Regions from separate parts of the Micromonospora sp. NPDC093244 genome, predicted to be linked through region 3. Evidence: riboswitches for the same ligand, from Rfam matches in the RefSeq annotation. Region 3 holds a riboswitch; each other region holds the start of a gene.
The links. Region 3 has a riboswitch for cyclic di-AMP ahead of AB0N27_RS01200 (hypothetical protein). Riboswitches for the same ligand answer to the same signal wherever they lie in the genome.
Positions count from the first base shown of each region.

Region 1 (6,984 bases), on a different contig from region 3:
GTCCCGGCTGACCGTCAGGGTGAGCGGCGAGGTACGGCCGGGCTGCGGCTCGCCGGCCAGGGTGACCGTGTAGCCGTCGACGCTTGTGCTTGTCGCCGGGGCGGGCAGGGGCCGCTCGGTCAACTCGCCGGGGACTGTCACGTCCACCCCAAGGGTCAGCGGTTCGCCACCGGTCGGGGTGAAGTCGGCGAAGGCCCGCCACTGCCCGGGACCGGCCAGTGGGGTGGCGACCCGCCAGGTGCCGTCCGAAGTCAGGTCGGGGTGGACGTGCCGGAAGCCGGAGAGGTCCCGGCGGGCCACGATCAGGTGCATCCGCTTGTCGTGTGCGACGTCGTAGCTGGTGACCGGGCGGCCGTCCGGGCCGTCGACAGTGAAGGCGAACTCGCCGGCCGGGGCGGCGACCGGGGCGAGGGTGTACCCGCGGTCGGAGACGAGCAGGCCGCCGGGGAGCCGGTCGACCGGTTCGTCGTGCTCCCCGTCCGGGTGGGCGGCGTCGCCGTCGTGCCGGATCTCCGCGGCGGGCACGCCGGGGTCGACCACGCGGCCGACCCCGTACGCCGTGCCGAAGACCGCCACGAGACCGAGGGCGAAACCGCCCAGTCGGGTCACCGTGTTCACGCCGGACCTCCGGATGACCCGTCCACGAGCTCGTAGCCGGCCTCGTCGACGGCGGCCCGGACGGATGCCACGTCCAGCGGCTGGTCGCTGCTCACGGTGACCTGGCCGCTGGCGAGGTCGACCTGGACGTCGCGTACACCGTCGAGGGCGCTGACCTCGGCGCTGACCGCGCTGACACAGTGCCCACAGGTCATGCCCTGCACCTGGTACGTGGTGTTGACCATCAGACCGTCTCCTCTGCCTCGCTACCGGTACCCGGTGGGGGTATCCGCCAGTTGGACCGTACCATACCCCCCAGGGGTAGGCTATCCTGGTCGGCATGACCGCACCCACCCCGATCCGCGGGTACACCGCCAGCAAGGACCAGCTGCTCGCGCGGCTCCGCCGCGTCGAGGGCCAGGTCCGGGGCATCGAGAAGATGGTCGACGACGACCGCTACTGCATCGACGTGCTCACCCAGATCTCCGCGATCCAGGCCGCCCTCGACAAGGTGGCGCTGGGTCTGCTCGACGGCCACGCGCGGCACTGCATGCACGAGGGCGCCGCCGAGGGTCGGGCCGACGAGATGGCCACCGAGATGATGGCGGCTGTCGGCCGGCTGATGAAGCGCGGCTGATGCCCCTCAGTCCGACTCCGGGTCGAGCCGGACCCGGCGCAGCAACTGGGCGTTGAGCGCCACCACGACCGTGGACGCCGACATCAGCACGGCGGCCAGCGCCGGGCTCAACGCCACCCCGGCCCAGGCCAGCACCCCGGCCGCCAGGGGCAGCGCCACCACGTTGTAGCCCGCCGCCCAGGCCAGGTTCTGCCGCATCTTGCGGTACGACGCCCGGGACAGCCGCACCACGGCGCCCACCCCACGCGGGTCGGACGAGGCGAGCACCACCCCGGCCGACTCGATCGCCACGTCGGTGCCCGCACCGATCGCGATGCCCACGTCGGCGCGGGCCAACGCGGGTGCGTCGTTCACCCCGTCACCGACCATCGCCACGGTCAGCCCCCGCCGCTGGAGGTCGGCCACCCGGCCGTCCTTGTCCGCCGGCAGCACCTCGGCGAAGACCTCGTCGACACCGGGGCGGAACCCGAGTTCGGCGGCGACCGCCTCGGCCACCGGCCGCGCGTCCCCGGTGATCATGGCGATGGTCCGGACGCCTTCGGCGCGCAGCTCGTCGACTGCCCGTCGGGCCTCCGGACGCACCTCGTCGGTCAACGCGAACGCGCCGAGCACTGTGTCCGGCAGCCGCACCAGATGCAGCACCGCCGCACCCCGCGCCGACCAGCGCCCGGTCGCCGTCTCCAGGTCGGCCGGGAGCGACACCCCCAACTCGCGAAGCAGCGCCGGCCCGCCCACCGCGTACTCCGTACCGTCGACTGTCGCCTGCACACCGCGGCCCGGCAGCGACCGGAACCCGTGGGCCGGGGCCGGACCTGCGGACCCGGCCGCCGCGACTATCGCCCGGGCCAGCGGATGCTCGCTGTCCGACTCGACGCCTGCGGCGATGCGCAGCGCCTCGTCCCGCTCCACGTCAGGCGTCACAGTCATGTCGGAGACGGTGTGCTCGCCCCGGGTCAGCGTGCCGGTCTTGTCGAAGAGCACCGCGCCGACGGTCCGCATCCGCTCCAACGCCAACCGGTCCTTCACCAGGATCCCGGATCGCGCGGCCACCGCCGTGGAGAGCGCGACGACAAGCGGAATGGCCAGGCCGAGCGCGTGCGGGCAGGCGATCACCAGGACGGTTACCGCGCGGACCACCGCCTCGTCGGTCCGCCCCAGCGCCGTCCAGACCAGCACGGTCAGCACGGCGGTGCCGGTCGCGACGTAGAACAGCGCGGCGGCGAACCGGTCGGCCAGCAGCTGGGCCCGACCGCCCGAGCGCTGTGCCTGGGCGACCATGCGCTGGATGCCGGCGAGGGCGGTCTGCTCACCAAGCGCCTCGACCCGGACCCGGACCGCCGAGTCGGTGGCGACAGTGCCCGCCACGACCCGACCGCCGGCCGCACGAGCGACCGGCCGCGACTCGCCGGTGATCATCGACTCGTCCAGCTCGGCACCGCCCTGGACGATGACCCCGTCGGCCGGCACCCGGCCACCCGGGCGGACCAGCACCACGTCACCCACCCGCAGCGCGTCCACCGGCACCGGTTCGACCCGGCCGTCGGCGGCCACCCGCTCGGCCTCGTCGGGCAGCAGCGCGGCAAGCGCCGCGAGGGCTCCCCGGGCCTGCCCGATGGCCTTCATCTCCTGCCAGTGCCCGAGCAGCATGATGGTGACAAGCGCCGCCAACTCCCACCAGAAGTCCAGGTCGAACGCGCCGACGCTGGTGGCCAGCGACGCGGTGTAGGCGACGGTGATCGCCATCGCGACAAGCAGCATCATCCCCGGTGCCCGGTCTCGCACCTCCCGGACCGCGCCGACCAGGAACGGCCAGCCGCCCCACCAGAACACCACCGAGCCGAGCGCCGGCCCCACCCAGGAACTCCCCGGCACGTCCCAGCGCGGACCGAGCCGGTCCGCCACGAGGTGACTGGTCAGCACCACAGGCACGGTGAGCACCAGGCAGACCCAGAACCGGCGGCGGAACATCGCCGGATCGTGACCGGCGTGCTTGTCGTGCCCACCGTGCTGCTGACCGTGCGGACCATGTGGTGACTCAGCGTGCATGACTCCACGATCCCGGGCCGCGCCCCGCCACGCGGGCGGTTCGGGGACCCCGACACTCCGCCACGACCTGCGTCCCACAGCCTGTGTGGTTAGCATTCCGACGATGGCCCTCGGATCACGACGCTGCGCAGCCCGGCACCGGTGCCGCCGCGACACGGCGGCGCTCCCCGCCGGTCCGACCAGTCGTTCACCGTACGTGATCAAGCGATCGGCATCCCGCGATCCGCCGCGCCCGTCACCGCATTTCCGCGGCGACGGTGAACCGACCGGCCCACCGGCACGTACCCCGCATCGGATTCGTTGGGAGTCTCGCATTGGGTTCCGACCACAGCCGTTCCGTTCCGTCCGCCCCTCCCCGGGTACGGCGGATCCTCGTCGCGACCGTGGTACCCCTGTTCGTCGCCACGGTGCTCGCGGCTGTGGTGCTCTGGCCCCGGGGCGACTCCCCGCAGACCGGCGGCGGCGCGGACGTCCCGCGCTACCACGGCACAGTGACCCGCGTGGTTACCGAACCGTGCCCGCCCACGCCGCAGACCCCGGAGGGCACGCCGAACGCCGGCGACGGGCGGTGCGGCACGGTGGACGTCCGGGTGCAGGACGGGCCGAGCGCCGGGCAGCAGGTCCAGACACCGGTACCGGACGGCCCCGGAGCACCCCGGGTCGACGTCGGCGACGAGGTGATCCTGGTCGAGCTGACCGACCCCGCCGACCCCGGCGCCAGCAACTGGAACATCGCCGAACACCAGCGCGGCACACCGCTGGTGTGGCTGGCGGTGGTCTTCGCCGCCGCGATCGTCGCGTTCGGCAGGTGGCGTGGCCTGGCCGCGCTCGCCGGGCTGGCCGCCAGCTTCGCCATCCTCCTCACCTTCGTGCTGCCGGGCATCGCCGCCGGCCGGTCACCGCTTGTCGTCGCGGTGGTCGGTGCCGCCCTGATCATGTTCGTGGTGCTCTACCTGACACACGGGGTGACCGCGCAGACCTCGGTAGCTGTCCTCGGCACCCTGGGCAGCCTGGTCCTCACCGGCGTGCTCGCCACCATCGCCACCGCAGCCACCCACCTCACCGGTTTCGGCAGCGAGGACGCCACCACGCTGTCGATGTTCCAGGCCGACGTGGACCTGCACGGCCTGCTGCTCGCCGGGATCATCATCGGCTCGCTCGGGGTGCTCGACGACGTGACGGTCACCCAGGCGGCCACCGTCACCGAACTGGCGAACGCCAACCCGGGGCTGACCCGGTTGCAGCTGTACCGGGCTGCCACCCGGGTCGGCCGGGCGCACATCGCCTCCACGGTCAACACGATCGTGCTGGCGTACGCGGGCGCCTCGCTGCCCCTGCTGCTCCTGCTCACCGCCGACACGCGCCCCCTCGGACAGATCCTCACCAGCGAGTTCCTGGCGCAGGAGATCGTCCGCAGCGCCGTGGCCACCCTCGGCCTCATCGCCGCCGTGCCGCTGACCACCGGGCTGGCCGCGGTGGTGACCGCCGCCGGCCGGTCGGCTGCCGAGCCGGCCGAGGGCACCCCCGCTCCCCGGCCCCGGCCGGACCGGGCGGAGGCGTTGGCCGCGCTCAGCTCCCCACGTACTGGTCCACCCCACGAAGCGGACCCGGCGCCTGCCACACCCCCGCCCCCCGCCACCGACAGGTGGCCAGAGACGAACAGGAGCACGGAGACGGCATGGTGACACTCCTCAGCGTGACCAGATCGGGCATCCGGCCTGAGAACCGCATCACTGGTCACTCAACGCCATGGCGATATGACGCTTTTGGTGGGCATCGGGACGTAGCTCAGGGGGTCGACTCTCGGGTAACCTCGCTGCCGGTCACCGCCGAAGGCGCGAATCGGCGCCTGCGGTGCCACCGCCCAATCGCCAACCGGCGAGCCGGGAACCCAGGTACGTGGGGTGAATCCGCGTCAGCGGTAGGGGCCACTTCCGCCCCGAACCCGTCAGCTAACCCGGTCGGCGGTCGACGGAAGGGAACATCGTGACGGCACCCCTACGCCGCTGGTTGACGCCCGTGGTGGCCGTGATCGCCGCACTGACCGTGCTCGCCGGCCCCCTCCCGGCGAACGCTGCCCCGACGACGCCGACGCCGTCCGGGCACGAGGAGGACGGCGAGCCGACACTGCTCACCGACGTCATCGAGAAGACCAACCGGGACTACGTGGCGGCCAAGTCCCAGCTGGACAAGTCCAAGAAGCGGCAGCTCGAACTGGCGCAGGAGGTCGACCGCGCGAAGGCGGATCTGGAGGCGCTGGCGCCGCAGGTCGCGCAGATCGCCGCCCAGTCGTACCGGACCGGGCGGATCGGCGCGATCGCCATGCTGCTGGAGAGCGACGCCCCCGACTCGTTCGTCCGCCGGGCCGCCATGCTCGACGAGATGAACATGGTCAACGAGAAGAAGCTCGCCGAGGTCAACGAGGTGAAGGCCCGCGCGGAGCAGGCCAAGCTGCAACTCGACGCGGAGGTCCGGGAGCAGCAGAAGCAGACTGCCCTGATGGCGAAGGAGAAGCGCGACGCGGACAAGGCGCTCGCCCTCGTCGGCGGGAAGGGCTTCACCGGAGGCCTGGTGGACGCCACCTCGCCGGTGGCCCGGATCGGCCCGGGGCGCACCGCCGACGGCGACTGGAAGGCGCAGTCGTGCAGCGAGGACGACCCGACCACGTCCGGCTGCGTCACGCCGCGCACGCTGCACGCGTACAAGGAGGTCAAGCGGGCCGGCTTCAACCGGTTCGTGGGCTGCTACCGCTCCGGCGGGCCGTGGGAGCACCCGAAGGGCCGCGCCTGCGACTGGTCGTTGCAGAAGAGCGGCTTCAGCCCGTGGCACAACGACGACACCCGCATGTACGGCAACAACGTCGCCGCGTTCCTCATCCGCAACGCCGACCGCCTCGGCATCTACTACGTGATCTGGAACCGGCAGATCTGGTTCCCGGCGACCGGCTGGAAGTCGTACAGCGGACCGTCGAACCACACCGACCACGTACACATGTCGCTGCTCTGACCCACCCGCTCAGCTGATCGAGGGCCGTCCCGCACCGTGGGGCGGCCCTCGTCGCGTCAGGCGGCGGCGGGCGTCGACGGCCCGTCGGGTACGTCGAGCGAGGCGACGCCCGCCGGAACGGCCGCGACCGGGCGCACCACACCGGCGGCGAGCCGGTACGACACGCCCACCACCGCGCACCGTCCCCGCGTCACCGCGTCGGCCAGCACGGACGACTGTTCCAGCAACGCCTCGACGGTCTGTGCGATGTGGATGTCGACGATGCCGTCGATGTCGTCGACACCGTCGGCGGCGGCGCGACGGAGGCTGGGCAGCACGGCGTCCACGACTGCGCCCAGGTGCCCTTCGGGTGCCACGCCGGTGGCGGCGACCTCACGGGCCGCCTGGACCGCGCCGCACGAGTCGTGGCCCAGCACCACTACGAGCGGGGTGCCGAGCACCGTCACCGCGTATTCCACGCTGCCCAGCACCTCCGGGCCGGTCGTGTGCCCGGCCGTGCGGACCACGAACAGGTCACCCAGCCCCCGGTCGAAGATGATCTCGGCGGCGAGCCGGGAGTCGGAGCAGCCGACGATCACCGCGAACGGGTGCTGCCCGTCGGCCACCGCGGCCCGGTGCCCGGCGTCCTGGTTGGGGTGGCGCGGGGAGCCGCTGACGAAGCGCCGGTTGCCGGCGGCCAGCTCGGCGTACGCCAGGGC
Region 1 is NZ_JBFBEO010000002.1:1,044,890-1,051,873, forward strand. It holds gene AB0N27_RS15010 (hypothetical protein) at 1-618, opposite strand, end outside; gene AB0N27_RS15015 (cation transporter) at 615-842, opposite strand; gene AB0N27_RS15020 (metal-sensitive transcriptional regulator) at 938-1,234, shown strand; gene AB0N27_RS15025 (heavy metal translocating P-type ATPase) at 1,241-3,280, opposite strand; gene AB0N27_RS15030 (YibE/F family protein) at 3,595-4,965, shown strand; cyclic di-AMP (ydaO/yuaA leader) riboswitch at 5,132-5,262, shown strand; gene AB0N27_RS15035 (hypothetical protein) at 5,267-6,286, shown strand; gene AB0N27_RS15040 (carbonic anhydrase) at 6,343-6,984, opposite strand, start outside.
Region 1: it holds a riboswitch for cyclic di-AMP, as region 3 does, so the genes downstream of both, AB0N27_RS15035 (hypothetical protein) here and AB0N27_RS01200 (hypothetical protein) in region 3, are expected to answer to the same signal.

Region 2 (6,965 bases), on a different contig from region 3:
GCTGACCCGGCGTGCCGCCGGTGTCGCGTCGACGACCCTCGCGCTGCTGCTCAGCACCGCCGCGGTGGGCGTCGTTCCGGCTGCTTCGGCCTTCTCCGCGGCGCCCGGCGGCGCCTGCGCTGAGCCGGCCGACAGCCACTCCAACGCCCGGATGAAGCCCGGTGCGGCGGCCAAGCACGACCCGAACGAGCTGACCGCGAAGCAGGTCCGCGAGCGGGACGCGGACCTCGCGGCGGCGCTGCGCGAGCGCGCCAACTTCCGCACCGGCGCCGGCGCGACGGCGCTGGCCACGGTCACCATCCCGGTGGTCGTGCACGTGATCCAGGAGAACAGCACACGGACCGGCGGCAACATCCCCGACTCGATGATCACCTCGCAGATCACCGTGCTGAACCAGGCCTACGCCGGCTCGACCGGCGGAGCGGTCACCGCGTTCGCCTTCCGACTCGACAAGATCAACCGGGTGACGAACCCGTCGTGGTACCCGATCGTGCAGGGCTCGTCGGCGGAGCGGTCGATGAAGTCCTCACTGCGGGTGGGCGGCAAGAACACCCTCAACATCTACCTCGGTGAGCTGAGCAACGACCTGCTGGGCTGGGCGACCTTCCCGCAGCGCAACCTGAGCAGCATGGACGGCGTGGTCGCGCTGAACGAGTCGCTGCCGGGCGGCACCGCCACCAACTACAACCAGGGCGACACCGGCACCCACGAGGTCGGTCACTGGCTGAACCTCTACCACACCTTCCAGGGTGGCTGCGGCGGCTCGGGTGACGGCGTCAGCGACACCCCGGCGGAGGCGTCGCCCGCGTACGAGTGCCCGACCGGGCGCAACACCTGCTCGGCGACCGGGCTGGACCCGATCACCAACTTCATGGACTACACCTACGACTCGTGCATGTACCAGTTCACCCCGGGACAGGCGAGCCGCATGATCACCGCGTGGAACGCCTACCGCGCCGCGTAGCTTCTCCGCGTACACCCGGTGCCGGCTCCGTCACGACGGAGCCGGCACCGGCGTCTTTCTGGCCGTGGTCAGGCGGCCGTACACTGCACGTCACGGCTGCGACGGGTCGGCCGCGCCGGCGGTACGGCGACAGGCGCGGCAGCCACCGGCGGAGCGTGCGGGTCGAGCCAGACCTGCACGGCCGGCCGGCCCGGCGCGTAGCCCGGAATGCCCGCGACGGGCTGCTCGCGGCGGGTCAACATCGCCACGTCGACGGTGAACTCGAACAGCCGCCAGTCGGCGTGCGGCTCGGCCCGGGCACCCTGGGCCAATCGGGCCAGTTGGGCCGGGTCGGTCACCGGTCGGGCGTGACCCGCCACGTACGCCTCGTCGTCGCTCTCCTCAGGCGGGAACGAGTGCAGCGCGTAACGGCCGTCCCGTTCGAGGTCACGGCGCTTCGGGGAGTCGATGACGAAGCAGAACAAGCCCTCGTCGGTGATGACCGGGGAGACCGGATGGACCCGGGGCCCGCCGTCGGCGCGGACCGTGGCCAGGTAGCCGAAGCCCGGCCCGTACTGCTGGAGGAGAACGCGGATCCCGTCGGCGAGTCGGGGCTCGTCGGCGGCGAATTCGGACCAGGAAGCCATGTGAGCATTCTATCGAACAAATGTACGACCAGCGACCTCGACGCGCTGGTCACCGGCACCGAATTCGGCTGGCACGCAAGGCGCTATGGTGGTCCGATGCTGCTCTCCGACCGCGACCTGGTCTCCGAGATCAAGGCCGGCTCGCTGGGCCTGGAGCCCTTCGAGCCCATGCTGGTCCAACCGTCCAGCATCGACGTGCGACTCGACAGGTTGTTCCGGGTCTTCAACAACCACCTCTACACCCACATCGACCCGGCCATGCAGCAGGACGACCTGACCTCGGTGGTCGAGGTGCCCGATGGCGAGCCGTTCGTGCTGCACCCGGGGGAGTTCGTGCTCGCCTCGACGCTCGAGGTGATCTCGCTTGGCGACCAGCTCGCCGGCCGGCTGGAGGGCAAGTCGAGTCTGGGCCGCCTCGGCCTGCTCACCCACTCCACCGCCGGCTTCATCGACCCGGGCTTCTCGGGGCACGTGACGCTGGAGCTGTCGAACGTGGCGAACCTGCCGATCACGCTCTGGCCGGGCATGAAGATCGGCCAGCTGTGCATCTTCCGGCTCTCCTCGCCGGCCGAGCACCCGTACGGCTCGGCGGTGTACGGCTCGCGCTACCAGGGCCAGCGGGGGCCGACGCCCAGCCGCGCCTGGCAGCACTGGCGCACCTGGCCGACCCGCTGAGGCAAGAACGACGAGGGCCCGCCGCGAACGGATCGCGACGGGCCCTTCGGTCACCTCTGATCAGCCGGGGCGGCCGTAGCTGTGGATCGGGCCGTCGTCGACCTTCTTCATCTTGACCGGCTGACCGGCCTGGGAGGCGTGCACCACCCAGCCGTTGCCGACGTACATGCCGACGTGGTGGATGTCGCTGTAGTAGAAGACCAGGTCACCGGCGCGCAGGTCGGCCCGGCTGACGTTCTTCGTGACCCGGCTCTGCGCGGCGGCGTTGTGCGGCAGGCTCACGCCGGCCTTCGCCCACGCGGCGAGCATCAGCCCGGAGCAGTCGTACGAGTTCGGGCCCTCGGCGCCCCACACGTAGGGCTTGCCGATCTGCGCGCAGGCGAACTTCACTGCCGTGCCGGCGGCACCGCCGGGGTAGCTCGCCGGGCAGGGCGCGGGACGCAGCGGGCCGCCGCCCCCGTTGCCGTACACCTTGAGGCGCAGCTTCTGGAGGCGGTCGATCTCCTCGTTGATCTGCTTCTTCTTCGCCGCCAGCTGGGCCTCGGTGCGGGTCAGCTGGGACACCATCTCGTCCAGCGGGGCCTTCTTCGCCGCCAGCTCGTCGCGCAGGTCGGCCACCTCGCGGACGTCCTGCTGCTGGTTGTGCGCGAAACGGTCGAGCATTTCGAGCTGCCCGACGACCTCGCTCGGCGACCGGCTGCCCAGCACGGCGTTGACGGTGGAGACGTTCTCGCCCTTGTACGCGCGTACGGCCAGGGCGCTGACCTTGTCCATCGCGGCGTCGACCTGACGCTCCAGCGGGGCGATCTGGGCGGCCAACGCGTCGGCCTGCTTGCGCTTGGCGGCAAGGTCGATCCGGGTGGCGTTGTGCCGTTCGATGATCGGTTCGAGTTTGTTCCAGTCGGCGTCGATCTGGCGTTCGATCTCGGCGACTGACGGGTCGGCGTGGGCCGCGGTGGCGCTGCCGGTCAGGACGACGGCGACGCCGGCCAGTGCGGCGAGAGCGGTGGTGAAGCGGGACCAGCGTGGACGCGGCACGATCGACGTCGGGCCGGCTGCTGCCGGCCGCTCGGACGACGGCCGCGGGGCATGGAGTGCCACCGGGGTTCCGTTCTCCTTCTTCCTGACCGCCTACCGGGTTAGCTGACGGGTTCGGGCGGGAAGTTGCGCCCTACCGCAGTGGCTGCGGATTCACCCCGGGGGACGTGGGTCCCCGGTTCGCTCGGAAGCGACTCGGCGGTGTCGGTCCGTTACCGCCCGGGCTGGGCGGACCTGCTGTCGGGCCGACAAATGACCAGAGTAGAGACGCCCGTTACCGATCCGCAACCCGTGCGGCCGTGACACTCCGTACCGATTGGAGAGAGTCACGGGGCGTACGCGAAGATTTCTTTCCGAAGACTTCGACAGATGGAAAGGTATTGACGCGGGCTCCCGGGCGGCGCGAAGGTGACCTCACCTTCATCCGCGCAAATCTGGGGGGTTCGATGCACCGTCCAACCCTGTCCGCCGGCCGGCTCGCCCTGCTCGCCGCCGCCGTGGTCGCCGCCTCGACCGCGATACCGCCACCCGCTGGCGCCGCAGCGGCGCCCGCCCCCGACCGCCAGCAGCAGTACGCCGCCGCGGCGACTGAGTACGGCGTGCCGACCACCGTGCTGCTCGGTGTCTCCTACCTGGAGTCCCGCTGGGACAGCAACGCCGGCACACCGAGCACCAGCGGCGGCTACGGCCCGATGCACCTGACCGACGCCCGCCACGTGGCCGCCCTGCCCGGACGCGGCCACCACGACACCGGCACCGAGGACCCGCGTGGCGACGACTCCCGGCCCGCGCTGGCACCCGCGACCGCGCCCGCCGAGGACCCCGCGCCGCCCCCGGCCGCGTTGCAGACCGTGGACGCCGCCGCCGCGCTGACCGGCGCCGCACCCGAGTCGCTGCGTACCGACCCGAACGCCAACATCCGTGGCGGGGCGGCGCTGCTCGCGTCGTACCAGCGGGAGTTGGGTGCCCCGGTCGGAGCCGGCACCGACCCGGCCACCTGGTACGGCGCGGTGGCCCGCTACGCCGGCGCGGACAGCGCCGACGCGGCGGCGGCCTTCGCCGACGAGGTCTTCACCACGATCAGCGCCGGCGAGTCCCGGGTGACCGACGACGGCCAGCGGATCACGCTGCCGGCCAGCGCGGTACGACCGGAGCGTTCCTGGCTGGACCGGCTGGGTCTGCGTCGCCTCGCCCGCCCGGACGGGCTGGAGTGCCCCCGCACCATCTCCTGCGAGTGGATCCCGGCGCCCTACCAGGCGTTCGGCGACGGCGACTACGGCAACCACGACCTCTCCGACCGGCCCGCCCGGCAGAAGATCGAGTACATCGTCATCCACGACACCGAGGCGAGCTGGGCGACCACGCTGAAACTCGTCCAGGACCCGACGTACGTGAGCTGGCACTACTCGCTGCGGTCGGTGGACGGGCACATCGCCCAGCACGTCAAGACCAAGGACGTCGGCTGGCACGCCGGCAACTGGTACGTCAACGCCAAGTCGATCGGGCTGGAGCACGAGGGCTTCGCCGCCCAGGGCACCTGGTACACCGAGGCGATGTACCGGACCTCGGCGAAGCTCGTCCGGCACCTCGCGCTGCGGCTCGGCATCCCGCTGGACCGTCAGCACATCATCGGTCACGACAACGTGCCAGGCACCGTCGCGTCGACAGTACGCGGGATGCACTGGGACCCGGGGCCGTACTGGGACTGGACGCACTACTTCGACCTGCTGCACGCCCCGCGACTGGACACCGGCACCCCGGCCACCGGCCTCGTCCGGATCGACCCGGACTACGCCACCAACCAGCCCGCGTTCATCGGATGCGTCACCCCCGGCGTGCCGTGCACACCGCGCGGCTCCTCGTCGGTGGTGCTGCGCACCGCGCCGTCCGCGGACGCGCCGCTGGTGAACGACATCGCGCTGCGCCCCGACGGCACCCCGAACACCATGGAGGTGTCCGACCACGGCGCCCGGGCCTCCGCCGGCCAGACGTACGCCCTCGCAGGGCGGCAGGGCGACTGGACGGCCATCTGGTACCTCGGACAGAAGGCCTGGTTCCACAACCCGGCGTCCGCCCCCACCGCGAGCTGGACCGTCGGCGTGGTTGCCGTCCCGAAGCCCGGCCGGGCCACCATCCCGGTGTACGGGCGGGCGTACCCGGAGGAGGCCGCCTACCCCGAAGGCGTGCCCTACCAGACCATCTCCCCGTTGCAGTACACCCTGGCCGCCGGTCAGCGGTACTCCGTCGGCGCGGTGCTGGCCGGCGAGTACTACCGGGCCAGCACGTTCGACGGCTCATCGCCCGGCGACTGGACGGTGATCCGCGGCAAGAACCGGTACGCGCAGATCCAGTTCGGCCACCGCATCATGTACGTCAACCTGGACGACGTGCAGTTGCTGCCCTCCCCGGTGGGCGCGCCCCGCTGACCGGCAACTCCTGAGAAACCACGACGGCCCCCGGTCGGTGACCGGGGGCCGTCGTCGTGCCTGGGGCGGATCAGCCGGGTCTGCGGAACCCGGCGACCGGCATCGTGTTGATGCTGGACACCTGCACAGGTTTACCGGCACGTGGCGCGTGCACCATCTGGCCATTGCCCAGATACAGCCCGACATGGCTCAGGCCGGAGAAGAAGAAGACCAGATCACCGGGGCGGGCGTCGGCTCGCGAGACAGCCTTGCCCTCGTTCCACTGGTCACCCGTGTGGTGGGTGAGGTAGATCCCCGCCGACTTGTACGCGTACTGGGTCAGACCCGAGCAGTCGAACGAGTTCGGGCCGGTGGCACCCCAGACGTACGGGTCGCCGACCTGCTGGCAGGCGGTCTTGATCGCCTTCTGGGCGGCCGCGTTGACCACGCCGTTGATGGTCGGGCAACCGGGGGTCTTGACAGTGGTCTTCGGCAGAGACGCCTCGAGCTTCTTGATCTCGACGTCGATCTGCTTCTTCTTCGCGGCCAGCTCGTTCTGCTGCCGCGTCTGCGTGGTGATCAGCGCGTCGAGCTTCTGCTTCTCGCCGTCGTACTTGGCCCGCACGGCAAGCACACCCTCGACCTCCTTGCGCTCCAGCGCGGCGAGCCGGTCCAGAACGGTGAGCTGCTCGGTGAGGGTGTCCGGCTTGGCGGCGACCAGCAGGGCGCCGATGTCGTGCGACGGGCCGGAGATGTAGTAGCGGGAGGCGAGGTCACCGACCCGGTTGAGGGCCAGCTCGCTCTGCAGCGCCAGAGGCTCGATCTTCTTCTGCAGGTCGGCCGACTTCTTGCGGTTGACCTGCAGCTGCGCCCGCACCTTGTTGTACTGCTCGATGGTGGGCTCCAACTGCTCCCACTGCTTGTCGATCTGGGCCTCGATCTCGTCGACCGTGGGCTCGGCCTGTGCCGGCGCGGCGAGTATACCGGCACCGACGGCCGCCGCGGCGACCAGGACGAGCAGACGGTGGGCGACCCGGCGCAGACTGCCCGGCCGCGCGGACAGCCCCGGGGCGTGACGATGAGGGGGCATGGTTGCCACCGGCATCGACTCCTTTGCAACCGACCGCCGGGCGCCTCGCGTGAGGGAAGGGCCGAGGCAGACGACCCACAGCGGTCGGTGCCCCACATTAGGGAAGCGCCGGACCGGAATCAAGGCGAACCCGGTCACGGTTACTGTCACGCAACCGCTTGCACACC
Region 2 is NZ_JBFBEO010000002.1:1,509,718-1,516,682, forward strand. It holds gene AB0N27_RS17310 (zinc metalloprotease) at 1-964, shown strand, start outside; gene AB0N27_RS17315 (pyridoxamine 5'-phosphate oxidase family protein) at 1,033-1,590, opposite strand; gene dcd (dCTP deaminase) at 1,687-2,265, shown strand; gene AB0N27_RS17325 (NlpC/P60 family protein) at 2,326-3,366, opposite strand; cyclic di-AMP (ydaO/yuaA leader) riboswitch at 3,380-3,514, opposite strand; gene AB0N27_RS17330 (peptidoglycan recognition family protein) at 3,750-5,729, shown strand; gene AB0N27_RS17335 (NlpC/P60 family protein) at 5,800-6,813, opposite strand.
Region 2: it holds a riboswitch for cyclic di-AMP, as region 3 does, so the genes downstream of both, AB0N27_RS17325 (NlpC/P60 family protein) here and AB0N27_RS01200 (hypothetical protein) in region 3, are expected to answer to the same signal.

Region 3 (6,984 bases):
CGAATGCCCCGTGCAGCGCGATGAGCGTGATGAAACCGGGAGTGCCGCCAACTCCGTACGCCGGCACACCGTCCAGATCGGGCAGGGGATGGTCGTGCACGACCACCCGCCCGTCGCGCTCCGTCGCGCTCATCGCGGCGCTGGTGCCGCTGGCCTCCTCAAGCGGTGCGGCGACCACCACGTCCAGCCCTCGCCGCGTCGCCGCCCAGGCCAGCGCCTGGATGCCCGGAGCGGCGATCCCGTCGTCGTTGGTGACGAGGACCCGCAGTGTCATCGTTCGACCACCCGATCGGCCAACTCGTCCGGGGTGGTGCGCTCCTGCGGGCGGCTGTCGGCAGGTACCAGCCGCACCCGCTCCACCAGACCCGTGATCGAGTCCAGGCGACCGGTGCCCAGGCCGTGCCGTGTCACATTGAGCGCTCCGGCGGCGGCGCCGGTACGGATGGCGGTCCGGATGTCCCCGCCGCCGGCCACCACTGCGGCCACCCCGGCGGTCATCGAGTCGCCCGCTCCGCGCGGGTCGGCGGCCTCCAGCCGGGGCATCTCCACGTCGAACAGCTCCCCGTCGATGAGCGCCAACGCCGGCTGGTCGGCCCGGCTCACCACCACCGTCTCGGCGCCCGCGGCGTGCAGGTCGTACATGGCCCGGGTCAGCTCCGGCATCTCGTCGCTGCGGGCACGGCCGTCACGGATCAGCTCCTCGTGGCTCACCTTGAGGAAGAAGACCCCGCTGTCCAGCACCGCCCCGAGGTGGTCGCCGGAGAGGTCGACGACGACCTGACCACCGTTGGCCCCGAGGTCGGCGGCGAAGCGCCGGTACAGGTCAGGCGGGACGAGCCACGGCTCGTTGGGTCCACTGAGGATGCTCACGGGGGCTCGCAGACCCTCACCCAGGGCCAGGTTGTAGAGCTCGTCGAGCTCGTGGCGGCTCAACGGCTGCCCTGGCACGTCGACGACCTCCTGCCTCGACCCGCCCCGCCGGTCGTGCACGTACCCGCCGCTGCCGGAGTCGCGGACCACCACCTTGAGGTCCACCCCCTCGCTGACCAGCAGCGGTTCCAGCACCTGGCCGATCTCGCCACCGAGAGCGGCGCAGAGCACCACGTCGACCCCCAGCGACAGCACCATCCGGGCCTGCCACACGCCCTGCCCACCGGGGTGCAGGTGCAGTTCGGTGTGGTCGTTGGGCTGGTCCACGGTCACGGTCAGTTGCGGAGTGGGCGCGAAGACCATCACGTGCCCGCTCACCTGTCGCCACCGTTCATGAATCCGCCCTCCGTCACGGTCAGTAATTCCGTACTAACCGATCTTAATGGGACAGTTGGCGGCCGACGTGGCATCGGCCGCTGTCCGACGGGCGTTGCCAGCCCGATCGGTGTACGGCACGATCGGGCGACAAGCGACGGCGGGAGACGGTGTGCTCAGGCGCGATACCTTCAGTTACACCGTCCAGGCCCGGTGCTCAGCCGCTGACGCCGCCGCACTGCTCAGCGACCTGACCCGGCAGGGCGAACTGCACCCACTGATCGTGGACGTCCGACAACTGCCGCCCCGCCCCGGCGCCCTGGCGAGCTACGCCATCAGCGACCGGCTGGTGGCCGGCCCGCTGCGCTTCCGGACCACCTACCAGGCGGACGTGCTCACCAGCGACGACGACGAGATCGTGATGGTGGCCCGCCAGTGGCCCGCTACCACGGTGCACAACCACACCCGCCTACGCCCCGAATCGGACGGCCTGCTCCGGGTGGACGTCGAGATCACCCTCAGCGCTCCCGCCCCGCTGTTCCGGTACGCGTTCCGCCAGGCCCGGGCCGCCCACCTCGCCCTCGCCAGCCGCCTCGGCCCGGCCCTCGAACTCGCCAGCAACCCCCCACCCCCCGCCTGACCCACCTCCACGCCCCCGCCGCGCCCCGCCCCGCCGCGCCTCCGCGCCCTCGCTGGGCTCCGCGCCCCTCCGCCCGCCGCCCTCCGCCTCCACGCCCCGCCCGCCGCGCCGCCGCCCGCGCCCCCGCCGCCCCGCCCGCCGTGCCCCCGCCGCGCCGCCGCCCGCGCCGCCGCCGCGCCGCCGCATCGCGCCCCGCCCCGCCGCGCCGCGCCCGCCCTGCGGCCGTGCCGCCAAGATCCGCGCAGCTTCCCTGATGTTGCTGCCTCCGGCGCGCTGGAGGCAGCAACATCCCTGAACTTGCGCGGATCTTGCTCGGGCGGGCGGGTGCGCTCCCGCAAGATCGCGCTCGATCCAGGATGTAGTGGCGTCCCACGACGCCGAGGCCACTACTTCCTGGATCGAGCGCGATCATGGCCGGCGGCTCCGGCGGCTCCGGCGGCTCCGGCAGGGGCGGCAGGGCCGGCGGGTCTGGCCGGTCCGGCAAGGGCGGCGGGGGTGGCAGGGCGTGCGCGGTCGGCGCGATCACGACCGGTGCGACCGGCGCGGGCGGTTTGGGCTGCGCTGGTGGGGCGGGCTGGGCGGATGGGGCGGCGGCCCCAGGGCTTGTAGGTGGAGAGCACCGTCGCGATGATCATCAGGCTGGTCGAGACGGCGGGGGCGATCACCAGGTCGGCGCGGTCCCGGGCGGGCAGTGCGGCCCCCAGGGCTCCGGCGTGGCGCAGGTTCGGGGTGAGCAGGAACAGGACCAGCCCGACCATCACCGTGGTGAGCACGAGTTTGACGAGCACCCAGCGGTAGCGCAGCAGTCCCCAGGGGGTGAGGAGTGCGCTGGCCACGCCGATCAGCCAGACCAGCACGCTCAGCGGCGCGAACAGCACGGTGCCGAGCAGCGCGGTGACCGGGTAGACCGTGTCCGGGTCGGCGCCGCGCTGGACCGCCACGCCGAGGGTGAGCAGCACCAGGTCGGTGCCGAGCCAGCCGAGGGAGGTGACCAGGTGCAGGGTGAGCAGTGCCTTGCGGGCCGTGGGCGGAAGTCGCATGGGAACGATGCTGCCGCCGGGCCGCCGCCGGGTCGTCCGACCGTCGGCGACATCAGGGGTACGCCCGCTGACGTACCCGTGGCCGGCACCCCCGGTTCGGGGCGCCGGCCACGGGTGGGGTCAGTACACCGACAGGTGCACGTGGTTGGTGTGGTCGCTGGACGGGTCGCCACCCGCCCCGCTGTACGACTTCCACCCGCTGCTGGGCAGCCAGATCTGCCGGTACCAGATCACGTACAGCACGGCGAGCCGGTCGGCGTTGCGGATGAAGTAGGCGGCCAGGTTGTTGCCGTACGTCTTGTCGCCGCCTGTGGCGTCACCGCCGAAGCCGTTCTTCTGCGCGGCGAAGTCGCAGGCCCGACCCTTCGGGTGTTCGCCTGAGCCGCCGGAGCGGTGGCAGGAGACGTAGCGGGTGAAGCCGGCGGCCTTTGCCTGGTTGAGCGCGTGCAGGGTCCGCGGGGTGATGCAGCCGCTGGCCGGGGTGGGGTCGTCGACGCTGCACGACTCCGAGGGCCAGGAGCCGTCGGAGTTGCGCGTCGCGGCCGTGGCGTTCGCGCTGGACGTCCCCCGGTTGGAGCCGCCGTCGGAGGTGGTCTGCGGCTTGGGTGTGGTGGCCACGGTCAGGGCCCGTTCGGCCTGTTCCTTGCGCTTGGCCATCACGGCGACCTGCTTGCGCTGCTCGCGGATCTCGCCGTCCAGGGCGACCCGGGTGCGGGTGGCCTCGTCCTTGGTGGCGATCAGGTCGCGTAGCACCCGGTCCTCGTTGGCGGCGACCGCGTCCAGCGCGGCGGCCCGGTCCATGAAGCCTTCCGGGGTGTTGCTGTTGAGCAGCGCCGACATCGCGCCGAGGCGGCCGGTGCGGTAGGCGACGCCGGCGATCTCGCCGACCTTGCCGCTGCGGGCCTCCAGTTCGGCCTCGGTGGTCTTGAGCTGGGTGGTGAGCTGCTGCTGCCGCTGCACGGAGGTGTCCAGGGCGCGCTTGGCGTCCAGGTAGCCCTTGCTGGCGGCTTCCAGTTGGGCGCGGAGCGCGGGGGTGCCGCCCTCTTCGTCGCTGTCGGGTGCCGCGGCGGCCCGCTGGGTGGTCGGGGGAGCGGCCGCCGCCCCGGCCGGGAGTGCGACGCCGAGGGCGAGCATCGCGACGATCAGGGCCGCCAGGCGGGCGGCGGGTGGTCGTGCTGGTGCCACTACGCATGTCCTTCCGTCAGCCGCCGACCGGGTTAGCTGACGGGTTCGGGACGGAAGATCCCTACCGCTGACGCGGATGCACCCCAGGAACATGGTTCCCCGGTTCGCCCGCTCGGGCGATTAGGCGGCGGCCGCCACCGGCGCCGGGAGGGCGCCGCCTGGTGGAGGCCGGGACCGAGCCTACCGGGGCAGGTGGGGCGCTTGCAGCCGATGTGACGGACGGTGCGTGCGTCATGACCAAAAACTCGGGCAAATGCGAACGTACTTCTCGAAACGCAGTCACCATTCGACCGAGCCGCAGGCGCCGGGCGCGGCGCCGGGCTCGATCTGGAGCGTCGCGTGTTCGATCCGGAAGTCGTCGTGCAGGGCGGTACGCGCCGCGCTGAGCACCGTGCCGACCTCCGCGCCGGGCGCCATGGTCAGGTGCGCGGAGGCCACCTCCATGCCCGAGGTGAGCGTCCAGACGTGCAGGTCGTGGACCTCGACCACGCCGGGCACTGCGGCGAGCCGGTCGTGTACGGCGGTGACCTGGAGGTGTTCCGGGGCAGCCTGCACGAGGATGCGGACGGCGGCCCGGCCGAGTCGCCACGTGCGCGGCAGGATGAACACGCCGATGGCGACCGCGACCAGCGGGTCGGCCCACCACCAGTCGGTGACCGTGATGAGCAGCGCCGCGCCGATCACGCCGACTGAGCCGAGGAGGTCGCCGAGCACCTCCAGGTACGCCCCCTGGAGGTTGATGCTCTCCCGCGCGCCGGCACGCAGCAGCGCGAAGGCGACCACGTTCGCGAGCAGGCCGAGTACGGCGACCGCGAGCATCGGGCCGGCCAGCACCTCGTGCGGGTCGCCGAACCGGCGGATCGCCTCGATCACCACGTAGACCGCCACGCCGGAGAGCAGGACGGCGTTGGCGAGCGCGGCGAGCACCTCGAGGCGGTAGAGGCCGAAGGTGCGCTGCGGGTCGCCTGTCGACCGGCGGGTGGCGGTGATCGCGGCGAGTGCCATGCCGATGCCGAGCACGTCGGTGAACATGTGCCCGGCGTCGGAGAGCAGAGCCAGCGAGCCGGTGCGGAAGGCCGCCACCGCCTCGACCACCATCAGGGCGGCGAGCAGCCCGAACGCTGCCCAGAGCCGTCCCCGGTGCTGGTGTGCGGCATTGGCGACCGACGCGTGGTGGTGGTCATGACCTGCGCCCACGAAACCCACCCTCCGCCGCCAGTCGGACCCGGTCAAATGTATGCGCACATCGCTATGTGTGCAACTATACGGCGGCACCCGCCCCGACGGTGCTCGTCGGGGCCTGATCAGCCGGTCGGGTCGACGGTGGTGAGCCGCTGCGTGGCCCGGGAGAGCGCCACGTAGAGCGTGCGTACCCCGGCACCCGGATCCGCCCGGATCTCGCTCGGGGCGACCAGCACCACCCCGTCGTACTCCATGCCCTTTGCCTCCAGGCTGGTCACCACCTGCAGGCGCGGTGCGCCAAGCGTGCCCAGCCAGCCGGCGACCTCGTCGCGGCGGGGGACCGGCGTGATCACGCCGACCGTGCCGTCCACCTCCGCCAGCAGACCGGCGGCCGCCTCCACGACGGCCGTCTCCAACCCGGCGGCGGGCACGATCAGCTCGACCGGGTCGACCCCCGTGGAACGCACGGCCGTCGGCAGCGACAGGTCCGGGTAGAGCCGGCGGATCTCCGCCGCCGCCACCGCGAAGATCTCCGACGAGTTGCGGTAGTTGGTGGTGAGCGTGAAATCGTGCCGCTTGCGCCGGCCCAGCGCCTGGTCCCGCGCGCGGGTCAGCTCCTCCGGGTCACCGGTCCACGCCGTCTGCGCCGGATCGCCCACCACCGTCCAGGACGCCAACCGGCCGCGCCTACCGATCATGCGCCACTGCATAGGCGAGACGTCCTGCGCCTCGTCGACCACCACGTGCGCGTACTCCCGGTAGTCCGCCGGCCGTTCCCGGGCCGCCGCCCGCGCGGCGCGCTGCCGGTCGCCGAAGGTGCTCAGCTCCCGGACCCCGCCCGCGAGCTGGAACGGGTCGCGCCGCGCCCGCGCCGGCTGCGCCGGCTTGCCGAGCAGTGCGTCCAACTCGTCGAGCAGCGCCACGTCCGCGATGGTCAACCCGGCGGAGTCCAGTTCCCGGTACGCCGCGCCCAGCAACCGGATCTCCGCGCCGGAGAGGATCCCGCCCGCGTAGCGGCGCAGGCGGTCCGGCCGGGCCAGCCAGCCGAGCACGTGCCGGGGGTGCAGTCGCGGCCACCAGCCCTTGAGGAACTCCCGGAACTCCGTGCGCTCGGCGATCTCGTCCTCGAAGGCCCGCTGCTCCGGCAACCGGCCCACGTTCAGCCGGCGGGCCTGTGCCCAGAGCGCGGCGAACACCCCGTCGAAGCCCGCCCGCCGCACCTCGTTGCGCCGGGCGCCCCGGTGCAGCGCGCGGTCCCGGATCGCGTCCAGCTCGGCCCGGTCCAGCCGCAGCAACGCACCCCGGTAGAGCAGCCGCAGCTCGCCGGGCCCGCCCGGCACGGCGTCGCGGACCGCCCGCTCCAACACCCGGCGCATCCGCAGCGAGCCCTTCACCGCCGCCACCTCGGGCGGGTCGGTACGGGTCGCGGTCATGCCCGGGAAGAGGGTGCCCAACGAGTGCAGGGTCGCGGTGTCCTCACCGAGCGACGGCAGCACCGAGGCGATGTACTCGACGAAGACCGACGACGGGCCGACCACCAGGATGCCGCCGCCGGCGTACCGGCTGCGGTCGGAGTACAGCAGGAAGGCGGCCCGGTGCAGGGCGACAGCCGTCTTGCCGGTCCCCGGACCACCGGCGACGATCGTCACACCGGAACCGGGCGAGCGGATCGCCTCGTCCTGCTCCCGCTGG
Region 3 is NZ_JBFBEO010000001.1:252,952-259,935, forward strand. It holds gene AB0N27_RS01180 (5'/3'-nucleotidase SurE) at 1-274, opposite strand, end outside; gene AB0N27_RS01185 (PfkB family carbohydrate kinase) at 271-1,248, opposite strand; gene AB0N27_RS01190 (SRPBCC family protein) at 1,418-1,885, shown strand; gene AB0N27_RS01195 (hypothetical protein) at 2,272-2,925, opposite strand; gene AB0N27_RS01200 (hypothetical protein) at 3,046-4,059, opposite strand; cyclic di-AMP (ydaO/yuaA leader) riboswitch at 4,116-4,247, opposite strand; gene AB0N27_RS01205 (cation diffusion facilitator family transporter) at 4,390-5,307, opposite strand; gene AB0N27_RS01210 (AAA family ATPase) at 5,415-6,984, opposite strand, start outside.

Region 4 (6,984 bases), on a different contig from region 3:
GCCGTCGTGGCGCTCGTCGCCAGCCTGCTGGTGGGCGCGGGGGCCGGGGCTGTCGCCCTGGACCTGGCCCGGCGCCGGTTCCGGCCGGCCGCCGGGGGCGGGGCGGTGGCCCGCGCGCTGCGCCGGCACGAGCCGGAGTTCCTGCTCTACTTCTCCGCACCCCCCGGTTCGGAGTACCAGGTCACCATGTGGCTGCCCTACCTGGAACGGATCGGCCGCCCGTTCGTGGTGCTGGTGCGGGAGCCGGAGTTCCTCGCGCCGATCGCCGCCGCCACCGACGCGCCGGTGGTCTACTGCCCCACCCTGCGGGCGATGGACGAGGCGCTGGTGCCCAGCCTGCGGGCGGCGTTCTACGTCAACCACGGCGCCAAGAACAGCCACTGCATCAGGTTCACCCAGCTCACCCACGTGCAGTTGCACCACGGCGACAGCGACAAGGCGCCCAGCGCCAACCCGGTGTCCGGGATCTTCGACCGGATCTTCGTGGCCGGCCCGGCGGCGATCGAGCGGTACGCCCGCGCCGGCGTACGGATCCCGGCCGAGAAGTTCGTGGTGGTGGGCCGCCCGCAGGTCGAGTCGATCGAGGTACGCCCCGAGCCGGTACGCGGGCTCGCCCACCCGACGGTGCTCTACACCCCCACCTGGACGGGGCACCACGCCGACGCCGACTACTGCTCCCTGCCGGTGGCCGAGACGCTGCTGCGGCGGCTGCTGGAGCGCGGCGCGACAGTCATCCTGCGGGCGCACCCGTACACCGCGCAGAATCCGGCCTCGGCCCGGCAGCTCGGCCGGTTGACCGAGCTGCTGGTCGCCGACCGGGCCCGCACCGGACGGCAGCACGTCGTCGGCGCGGCGGCCCGCGAGCTGAGCCTGACCGAGTGCGTGAACCGCTCGGACGCGCTGATCTCCGACGTGTCCGGGGTGATCTCCGACTACCTCTACTCCGGTAAGCCGTACGCGGTGACCGACATGGGCGACGAGGGCGACGGGTTCGTGCGGCGCTTCCCGTTGGCCGCCGCCGGTTACGTGCTGCGGCGGGACATGTCGAACACCGACGAGGTGTTGACCGACCTGCTGGACACCGATCCCGCCGCCGAGGACCGGTGGGCCACCCGCCGCCACTACCTGGGCGACTTCCCGGCCGAGTCGTACGCCGAGGCGTTCCTGACCGCCGCCCGCCGGGAGCTGGCGCCGCAGCGGACGCTCACCGCCCCGGCGGCCGTGTAGCGCCTCAGCGGTACGCGTCGAGCAGGGCCAGCACCGCCGCCGGGTCCTCCACGTGTGCGTTGTGCCCGAGCCCGGGCAGCGTGACGACCGGGACGCCGTACTCCTTGAGCTGCGCGTCGGTGACCATCGGGTCGTGCTCGCCGCGGGCCAGCACCACAGGCACGTCGGTGGCGGCGATCAGGGCGGCCAGGTCGGGCTCGCCGACGGCGAACGCGCCGGGATCCATGGCGAGGCGCCACCGGCCGTCGACCTGCCGCAGCCCGGCGTCCACCACCGGATGGTCCGGTGGGAGCAGGCCGACCAGCCCGGAGACCCGCAGGTAGCGGCGTGCCGCCTCGGTGCGGTTGGCGAACCAGCTGACCGGGCGGGCGGCGAGCGCGGCGGCGCGGTCCAGCTCGGCGGGCGACCAGACCGCCTTGATGCCCAGCCCGACCACCGCGTCGACGGGCAGTCCGGCGTCGCGGGCGGCCAGCGCGAGACCGACGACGCCGCCGAGCGAATGCCCGAGCACGACGAGCCGGTCGTCGGCCGCGGGCGATCCGGTCGGCAAGACCAGTGAAGGAGTACGACGGCAGCGGCGCCGACCAGCCGTGACCGGCCAGGTCCGGGGCGAGCCACCGCGCGGCCCAGTGCTGCTCCAGCAGCGGCGCCCAGGGCAGCCACACGTCGCCGCTCGCCCCCATCCCGTGCAGCAGCAGCAGGATCGGTCCGCGACCGGCTTGACCACCCGATTCATCCGCCACGGCCGCAGTCTCCCACGGTTCGCGGCCCGGAACGAGAGTCGAACGCGGACCCGACCGGCGGTGATCCACTGTAGAGTGCGGCGCCTGGACGGGCATCGTCGTCGCGGGAGGGAGCCTCCGTGCTCAGAAGGCATCGATCAACACTGGTGGCGGCGGTGGCCGTCGTCGCCCTCGGCGCGGCACCGGGCGCGCCCGCGCTCGGCACACCGTCGGGCGCAGCGCCGCACGGCGCGGCTGTCGCGGCGGCCGACCGGGTCCTGCGGGTCTACAACAACAACATCGAGAACCTGGTGGTGAACAACGCCGACGGGAGCTGCACCCGGATCTCCGGACCGGACCACCTGACCTCGATCCTGGTCGACGACGCCGGACGCACAGGCACCAGCGGTGTGGTGGCGCCGGACCTGCTGATCGTGCAGCAGGTGCGCGGCACCGGCCAGGCCGAGGCGTACGCCGACCAGCTGTCGGCGAAGTTCGGCTACCCGGCTGGCACGTACGGGGCCATCGTGGCCTGGGCGGACCCGGAGCCGTGGGGCAGCACGCACAAGTGCAGTTCCCAGTCGCTGGGCGACCTGAAGAAGAAGCAGACCAACGCGATCATCTGGAACACCAGGACGCTCAGCCTCGCCGCCGGCGACATCTCCAAGTACTGGAGCGCGGGCTGGCTCAAGCCGGGCACGGCGTACGCCAACGGCGCCGGGTGCACGCTGTACAAGCCGCCGAACAGCGACCCGGACAGCACCGACTACTACAAGTGGAAGCGGACCAGCGCCATCGCGGCCCGGTTCACGATCAGGGCGACCGGCACCAGCGTGTTCGCGGCGACCATGCACCTGCCGCAGGAGAACCGGCAGAACGCGTGCGCCGGCGACGGCGACCGGGGCATCGCCAACAGCGGCATCCACCTGGGCGCGGACGCGACGAGCCTGTTGAACGCCTCCACGATCCGGATCGTGGGGATCGACGCGAACCGCACGGGCATCGCGGCCAGCACGCTGAGCGGCTACGGCATGACCGGCTACGGCTCGGCCGCCACCAGCGGGTCCAGCAAGATCGACTATCTGTTCGTGAAGGGCACCGTACGGCCGTCCAGCATCGGGCACACGGTCAGCGGGACGAAGTCGAACCACCTCGCGCTGTACGGCTTCATCGACTACTGAGCACGACACGAAGACGCCGCGGGCGCCGACCCCTCGTGGGGGACGGCGCCCGCGGCGGTCCATCCGCCTGGGTCAGGCGGAGTAGCCCCGGGTGGCGATCCAGTTGGCCAGGTCGATCGTGGTGATCCAGTACGACGCGTCGGCCGCGTTCGCCGAGTCGGCGATCCGCACGGTCCGGCCGTTGTCCCGGTAACCCACCACGGCGATGTAGTGCCCACCGCCGTAGGAGTGCCAGCCGCCGTTGGTGTCGACGGCGTCGCCGGCGACGTTGGCCACCACGCCACGGCCGTCGGTGATGGCCTTGACGACGTCGGCCTGGAGCTGGTCCATCTGGGCCGGGCTGGGCGAGCCCGCGAACATCCGGGTCCGGTACGGGGAACCCTTCACCTCGGCGTTGAGCACGCGGGTGGTGTCAAGTGCCGAGTTGGTGCCCATCTCGGTGGTGCCCAGTTCGGCGGCGAGTTCGTTCTGGGTGCGGTCGATGCCGCTGGCGCTGAGCGCGTTGCGGGTGGCCGCCGGACCGCAGTTGTAGTACGTGTTCTGCGCCTCGTAGTCGTAGTCGAGCACCTTCGTCGCGGGCGGCTTCGGCGGTGTCGGCTTACGGGTGAGGTCCGGGTTGCCGCTGGCCTTCGCGGCGGGTGACGCGGCGCTGGTGGCCGGGGCGGCGCTGCTCGGCGCGGCGCTGGCCGAGGGGGACGCGACGCGCGCCTGGCCACGGGAGGCGGCAAGGTCGCTGCGCATCTCGGCGACTGTGGTCGCGCTGTGCTGGCCGGCCGGGGCGTCGTCGGTGTCGGTGAGCAGGACACCGGAGGTGGCCGCGAGCGCGAGGGCCGCGGCGGAGGCGGCGACGATCTGGTACGGACGTTCGGTGGTGAGACGGCGGAGCTGACGCTTCAGGGTGTGCTTCACGGGGTCCTCCACGGTTCGGGGGGAGAGCGGCACACCGGGGCCGAGCCGGTATCCAGGCAGGCGCCAGCGCGCGAACCGTGGTCCGCGGATGGTGAACCGCTCGAGGGGAACGCCCGGCGCTGCCGGGCGGGAAGGGCGATGACCCGGGGGTCAGCTCACCAGACGGATGAGCGGGGGCACCGCCGCGCCGTGGAGGCGGGGGAACAAGCAAAGGGTGGAGAGGTGCTGCACGAGGATGGAACTCCTTCCGACACCGCCTACCGGGTTAGCTGACGGATTCGGGCGGGAAGATCGCCCTACCGCGGGCCGTGGCTCGCGGATTCACCCCGGACTTACTGGTGGGTCCCCGGTTCGTTGATCACGATTGAGCGGGTCGGCGCGGCGTCGCCTCTTGCGATCGGTAACCGCACCGGACGGGACGACACTACTGGCCGGTGCGTACGCCTGCCAAGCCGCGTCCACCTGCGTAAACATCATTCTGGGCGACAATTTCTGCGCGTATTGCCGATGACGTGACTCGATGGGACAACCGGTTACGGCGACGCCTGTGGTCGACAACCGGACAGGCCGTCGACAACGACGTCGGATTCGTGCGAACAACGGGCCCGATCGCGTCGAGCGCCCGATTTTGCGGGCCCGTGACCGGGCTCACGTCACAGATCGGGCTCAACCGACGGGCCGGCTCAACTGACGCGCGCCGGGCGCCAGCGGGCCACCGCGGCCTGACGTACCGCACCGGTCGCCGCCCGGCGGGCCGGCGCCGGGCCGGGCCGCAGTCGGGCCGCGGCCGCGTACGCCTCCTCGGCGAGGGTGCGGGCCGATTCGGCGGCCAGTTCCGCGTCCCGCCAGGCCGACCGTTCCCGCTCGGCGGCGACCCGGTAGTCGGCGAGCCTCGCGTCCCTGATCGCCCGGGCGAGCAGCACCTCCTGCTCGACGGGGTGCCGGCGGGGATCCCAACCCCGCCGGTGCCCGAACACGTCACCGAGCTGCCCCATGGTCAGCTCCCCGCGCCAGTACGCCGCCATCGCGGCCCGGTGCAGGTACCGCTCCCGGGCGGCGTACTCGGCCGGGGTGTGCGGGGTACGCGGGGTGGGCAGCGCCCCGGCGCCGGCGAACCGACGGGCCACGGTGTCCGCCTCGTCGTACCCGGCCCAGGCCCGCTCGGCCTCCTCCTGAATGACCAGCCAGTCAGCCCGTCGCCGTCGGGCGGTCTGCGCGGCGCCGGCGGCGGCGACAGCCACCTCCTCGGCGTACCGGCGCCTGTCGGCGGCTGCGGCGGCTGCGGCCTCCCGGGCGGTGGGCGCGGTCGGGCCCGGCTCACCCGTCGGCCCGTCCCGCTCCGGGCGGGCGACGAGAACGGCGGGCACGCTCAACGCCAGCAGGAACAGCACCGACCAGATGGCGGCGGCCTGCGGTACCTCGGTCAGGAACTGGTAGAAGACAACGGTCTCCATGATCGACACCTCGGAACGACAGCGATGCGACGGTGAGCCGCACGGGCCGGGCGGGTCGTGGCGTGGCCACGGGCCGACGGGTGCGGGTGGTTGATCGACAGGCGCGGCGGCGGGACGCTCGTCCCGATGGCTCAGCGGGAGGGCGGGGCCCGGGGTGCCCGGCTGGCCGGGCCGCGGGCGTGGGGCCGCCACTCGGACCGGGCAGCGCTCGCCGCGGTGACACCCGTGGCGGCGGGCAGGATGCCGGCGGCCAGCCGGGCGGGCTGCGGGTCGACCGACCGGGTCGAGGTGTGCCGGTCGGCGACGTCGGCGGCGACGACCGAGGGCAGGTGCCCGATGGCGACCACGCCGATCAGACCGGACGGCGTTCTCGGGCCGGTGACGATGCCCGGCGTGACGGTGGCCTGCCGAGTGATCGGCCCGCTGGCGGTGAACGTCGACGCGGCGTCGGCGGACGTCGGGGAACCGGCGGAGGCGGGCGACGCGCCCGCGCCGAGCGCGAGGGCGGCGACGACGGCGAGGCTGGTCAGCACCCGTGTGGCCCAGCGCGCCACCCACCACAGGGGACAGGTGAGCGCGACCGGAAGCACGTCCTCACGCTACCGCCGTCGCCGGCCGGACGCACCGACGCCGGGCGTGTCGGGTCACGCCGCGCCGACCAGCGTGGACGATCAGCGCGAGTCGGCGTACGTCGATCGGTCCTCGGGCCGGGGCCCGGCGGCCGGCGCGTTCCCGGCCTGGTGGGTGGGTTCGTCAGCGCCTGTGGCTGGTGTGCGCGGACGCGGAACGGCCGACGGGTGGGCCCGGCGGCTCGGGGCGAGCCGGCGCATCATCGGTGTCTCCACGAAGCGGTGCAGCAGTGCGGCGAGGACGAGGTTGACCGACAGGAAGCCGAGCACCACAGCCGGGCCGCGCCACCCGCCGAACCCGGTCCCCCAGTCCCCCGTCCACCGCAGCACGCTCGTCATCACCAGCACGTGCACGAGGTAGAACGCGAACGAGACCTCACCGAGCCAGACCAGCGGGCGGGACCGCCACGGCGAGCGTCGGCCCCGCACGTCGGCGTCCGCCGCGGCGGTGATCACCAGCAGGTACGCCACGGCCAGCAGGGTGGTCCACAGCTCGGCGCGGATCCACTGTGCCGCTGCCACCCAGGTGGCCACGAAGATCGCGCTCGCGACGGTCAGGCCGGGACCGCGCCAGAGGCCCCGGCGCATCAGCTCGGCCGCCACCGCGCCCAACCAGAACTCCAGCGACCGGGCCGGCGGGAAGATCTGGGTGAACCACCAGCGGCTGTCCTCCGGCACCAGGTGCTGGGCCGGCCAGAGCGCGAGGATCAGCAGCGGCAGGGCGACGACAAGCGTCCACAGCAGCGCGGGACGGGCCCGGCGCAGCAGCGGCAGCACCAGCGGCAGGCACAGGTAGAAGAAGAACTCGCAGGACAGCGACCAGCTCACCGTGTTGATGCTGTAGAACCAGCCCGGCCTGGGG
Region 4 is NZ_JBFBEO010000003.1:382,132-389,115, forward strand. It holds gene AB0N27_RS20325 (CDP-glycerol glycerophosphotransferase family protein) at 1-1,227, shown strand, start outside; gene AB0N27_RS20330 (alpha/beta hydrolase) at 1,232-1,777, opposite strand; partial or broken gene AB0N27_RS20335 (hypothetical protein) at 1,830-2,066, opposite strand; gene AB0N27_RS20340 (hypothetical protein) at 2,090-3,130, shown strand; gene AB0N27_RS20345 (C39 family peptidase) at 3,203-4,051, opposite strand; cyclic di-AMP (ydaO/yuaA leader) riboswitch at 4,279-4,420, opposite strand; gene AB0N27_RS20350 (hypothetical protein) at 4,723-5,493, opposite strand; gene AB0N27_RS20355 (hypothetical protein) at 5,625-6,083, opposite strand; gene AB0N27_RS20360 (acyltransferase) at 6,165-6,984, opposite strand, start outside.
Region 4: it holds a riboswitch for cyclic di-AMP, as region 3 does, so the genes downstream of both, AB0N27_RS20345 (C39 family peptidase) here and AB0N27_RS01200 (hypothetical protein) in region 3, are expected to answer to the same signal.